2 regions of the Marinobacter alkaliphilus genome follow, and region 2 is predicted to be linked to the other one. Evidence: predicted binding sites of a transcription regulator. Region 2 holds the regulator's gene; the other holds the start of a gene.
The links. Region 2 encodes LexA, which represses DNA repair genes until DNA is damaged. Its sites were predicted from a motif close to CTGTNTNNNNANACAG; they were not measured.
Positions count from the first base shown of each region.

Region 1 (2,200 bases), 1.9 Mb from region 2:
CTGTGCAAGCTCCTGAGCAATTCGCTGATCCAGTTCCGCCGCTGCCTGCTCCCGCTTGGCCGTTAATTGTCCGGCCAGTTCATCAAACCGTTTGCGCAGGGCTTGCTGCTCTGCCTCAAGCTGCTCGAGGCTGCCTTCGCCGCCGTCCAGTTCTTCCAGTTCGTTCGACAGGCGTTGGTGCAGTTCCGGCAATTCCTCCGGTGTGATGCGGTGCTTTCGAGCCATCTGATAAATGGCGCTCAGGCGTTCCTCGACCTCGGCCAGCCGTGCGGGGTCTGCTTCGTAGTCTTCAACAAAGTGCCGAAGGTTGTCCCCGGCTTCTGAAATCTGGATCTGTGCTTCGGTCAGCATCTGGATGGCGTCAGCCAGTGCCGGAACATCCACTGGGAGTTGCTCCAGTTGCTGGAGTGCCTGACGCACCAGGTCGGCGGCACTGGTTTCGTCCTCAGTGCACAGCAGGGCAGCCTGATGGCTGCTATGCAGTACCGCATCGGCCTGGCTCAGCTGCGCTTGTTCCTGTTCAAGCGCTTCCTGTTCGCCATCGCCCAGGGCAAGCCGGTCCAGCTCTTCCGCCTGGTACCGGAGCAGTTGCAGTTTTGCCTCTGCCTCGTCGGCGTTCTGGCGCCGCTGTTCCAGCTTCTGACTGGTTCTATGCCAGGCTTTCCAGGCATCCCGGGTTTGCTCTGCCAGGTCTTCGGCGCTGGAGAATTCGTCCAGCAGCTTCCGATGAGTGTCTTTTTGCAGCAGTGACTGATGTTGGTGCTGGCTGTGAATATCCATCAGCAGGCCGCCAAGGTCCTTGAGCTGGGAGAGTGGGCAGGGCTGGCCATTAATAAAGGCTTTTGAACGACCATCCTTGCTGATGGTCCGGCGCAGGATGCAGTCGTCTTTGTCATCCAGTTCGTGTTCTTCCAGCCATTGTCGGGCAATCGGAATACGTGAGATGTCGAAGCTGGCGGTGATATCGGCTCGTTTGGCGCCGTGGCGCACGGCTCCGGCATCTGCTCGGCCGCCCATGGCCAGGCTGAGAGCATCCAGAACAATGGATTTACCTGCGCCGGTTTCACCGGTCAGGGCCGTCATGCCTTTGCTGAAATGCAGGTCGACCCGTTCGGCGATGGCGTAGTTGGAGACCATAAGTTGTGTGAGCATGCCGATAACCTCCGCTCAGGATTGGAGACTCTCTGAAAATTGTCTGGACACTGTTGATCTATACAGTTGCTGTGAATATATACAGGGTTTTTCCTGATTGCAAACAATCGAATCGTGAAAATCTGAAAGAATGCATCGTTTGAGGTTGAAACCTGAGGGGCGGGCCCCATATCCGTTCGCAAAGTCGTATTTTCCTGCCTGTGCAAGGCGGGGCTCATTTAGCCGCAGGCCCTCGGGCCCAGGGAAAGTCATCAGGAGTTGTCATGAGTGCTGACGATAAGCGCAACGAACAAGTAGACGAGCTGAACGAGGCAGTAAACGCCACAGAAGAGCAGGGCGAAGCAGAAACCGCCGGTGCTGAAGAAGGTTCCGAACTGGAATTGCTGAAGGCGCAGTTGCAGGAATACCAGGATCAGGCGCTGAGAGCCCAGGCTGAGATGCAGAATGTGCGTCGTCGTGCCGAAATTGATGTGGAAAAGGCCCACAAGTTCGCCCTGGAAAAGTTCGTGAAAGAGCTTCTTCCGGTGGCGGACAGCCTTGAAAAGGCAGTGGAAAGTACTGAAGGTCATGAAAACGCCGGGGAGCTGGTTGGCTCCATTCGCGAAGGTGTGGAAATGACATTGGGCCTGTTCATGAACGGCCTCAAGAAATTCAACGTTGAACAGGTGAACCCGGTGGGTGAACCGTTCGATCCGCAACAGCACGAGGCGATGTCTATGGTGCCCGCGCCAGATGCCGAGCCGAACAGTGTGGTTGCCGTGGTGCAGAAGGGCTACCTGCTGAACGGTCGCGTGGTTCGTCCCGCCATGGTGGTTGTGGCCAAGGCCGAAGATGCACCAAAAATCGACGAGCAGGCTTGAAAAGCCGATTAAAGCGCCAATATAGCGATTAAACAGCGACAGTCAGGGCAAACCTCCCTGGGACAGCATTCAGAAAGATTTGGAGTGATTCGATGAGCAAGATTATTGGTATCGACCTGGGAACTACCAACTCCTGTGTGGCCATCATGGATGGCGACAAGGTAAAGGTTATTGAAAATGCTGAGGGT
Region 1 covers NZ_AP043751.1:1,630,836-1,633,035, forward strand. The annotation lists gene recN (DNA repair protein RecN) at 1-1,152, opposite strand, end outside; gene grpE (nucleotide exchange factor GrpE) at 1,416-2,012, shown strand; gene dnaK (molecular chaperone DnaK) at 2,105-2,200, shown strand, end outside.
Region 1: recN (DNA repair protein RecN) is a predicted target of LexA. The motif match lies at 1,222-1,237, and genes of this name have one in related genera.

Region 2 (2,200 bases):
AGTCATAAAGTGCCGCGAAGGCCTGCAGGTAGGTGACAATGGTTGCGGGTTCCAGGTCCGGCAGTTCGGGATTGAGTTGCAGGCCGAAAGCAAAATAAATCGCTTCCCGGCTGCCTTCCGCGCCAAGTTCGCGCAGCTCGTCTACCAGTTCTTCGATCAGACCCAGTCTGGAAAAGGGCAGAGGTGGCCCGACAATCTCAAGAGGCACAATGCGTTCTGCGGCAAAATCGATGACATCCATGGCGTGGGTGCCCAGCTCGCGGATTGACTCGGGCAGGCGTTCGTCCGCCAGGTCAAGATCCTTCACAGGGTCAGAGTCCAGCTCAATGGTGAAGGTTCCGGCGTCAGTCTCCAGGCGGCTGACATAACGCGACTCCAGCTCCGGGCTGCCCTTGAGCAGGCGGGCGACATGTTCAACCAATTCATCGTAGCCCAGTCCGGAGAGTTCGATCTCCACGCCAACTCTACGCTCTTCTCCTTGATGATTACGAAGCCGCTCCGGCATCGCACAACGCTCTGTCGAATTCATTGGCACCTTGCATCCATATAATTCACGGACTTAAACCATAACACACCGATATGCAGCGGCCCGATTACATGACAGAAAATTTCAATCGGGCTTTACACTGGATAAAACACTGTATATAGTCAAATCACTGTATATAAAACCAGGATGAAAAACCCGGAGTACATGCATGAAGCTGACCGCGCGACAGTCCCAGGTGCTGGATATCATCCGGCGGTACGTAGACGAAACCGGTTACCCGCCAACGCGGGCAGAAATCGCTGCCGAACTGGGGTTTCGCTCCGCCAATGCGGCAGAGGAGCACTTGCGGGCCCTGGCCAGGAAAGGCGCCATCGAAATGGTGCCTGGTGCCAGCCGGGGGATTCGACTGCCGGAAGTGGAGCAGGACCCAGGGTTACCGGTTGTCGGCCAGGTTGCGGCGGGTAGCCCGATTCTCGCCCAGGAACACATTGAAGAGCACTGCACTTTGCAGCCGGAATTTTTCTCGCCATCCGCCGATTACCTGCTCCGCGTGCGCGGCATGAGCATGAAAGACATTGGCATTCTCGACGGTGATTTGCTCGCAGTGCATCGCACTCAGGATGTTCATAACGGGCAGGTGGTTGTGGCCAGGGTTGGTGAAGAAGTGACGGTAAAACGGTTTCGCAGGGACGGCTCGAAGGTCTGGTTGATTGCGGAGAACGAAGAGTTCGCCCCGATTGAAATTGATCTGGCCGAACAGGAGTTGTTTATCGAAGGTCTGGGTGTGGGCGTGATCCGCCGATCAGATTTGCATTGATAACCAGCAATAAGAAACGATTAGCGCAGGTAGGTGAGCAATGGAACAGTTAAGCTTCACTCAGAACATGGCGTTCCAGCCGGCGGCCATCATGCCCGCCCGCACGGTGTCTACAGGAAAAGCACGGGCCACAGCCCTTCACTCATCGTCAGACGTCGGTCGGGGAACCAGGGATTTTGGCGGTAACGTGACGGAAATTATTCTTCCTGAAGGCCAGGTAGAGAATGTCCAGTTACTGCTCCCTATGCTCACCCAGCTGAATCAGGAGAAGCGCTGGCTGGCCCTGATTGACCCGCCACAGTCCCTGGTTGGCAAGTGGCAGAAAATGCACGGTATTGTGGCCAGTGAGTTGCTGGTATTGCGCTCAACCAACGATTACTCCGCACAGCAGCTGGCTGAGCGGGCTTTGAGTGCTGGTACCTGTCATGCGGTGGTGCTCTGGACTAACAAGCTCGGGCGTTCAGCCTTTGAGTCCCTTCAAAAGGCTTCGGCGCAAGGTAGCAGCCACGGCGTGGTGCTGCGTCATCGGTAAAGGAGTTCAGTGGAGGGTGTATTGGGGCTGGGATTCGGCCAGATCATTGTCGTCATCGTCCCAGTCAATATCGTGTGCGATATTGCCAGCGGCCTCAATCCCTGCCGCAATCATCGCCTTGGCAACGCTCATGTCGCGGTCTTCCATCATTTCCCTGGCCTCCTGCGAGAAGGAAATGCGCACCAACGGCGCTGCGTCGTCATCAATGCGGCGCAAGGCGTAGTCGCCATTGGCAAGTTGTACGATTTCAAAAAACGATGGTGACATTCGTTCAACCTTTGTCTTGGTGTATTCGATTCGGTGCGGGAATTTAGCCAACAGGGTGGGGCTACCACTCGCTGTGTTGTTCCTCAAGCCGTTTGGC
Region 2 covers NZ_AP043751.1:3,580,138-3,582,337, reverse strand. The annotation lists gene ACZ5Q2_RS16380 (amidoligase family protein) at 1-529, opposite strand, end outside; gene lexA (transcriptional repressor LexA) at 696-1,304, shown strand; gene ACZ5Q2_RS16370 (cell division inhibitor SulA) at 1,345-1,836, shown strand; gene ACZ5Q2_RS16365 (hypothetical protein) at 1,843-2,103, opposite strand; gene ACZ5Q2_RS16360 (DUF6586 family protein) at 2,165-2,200, opposite strand, start outside.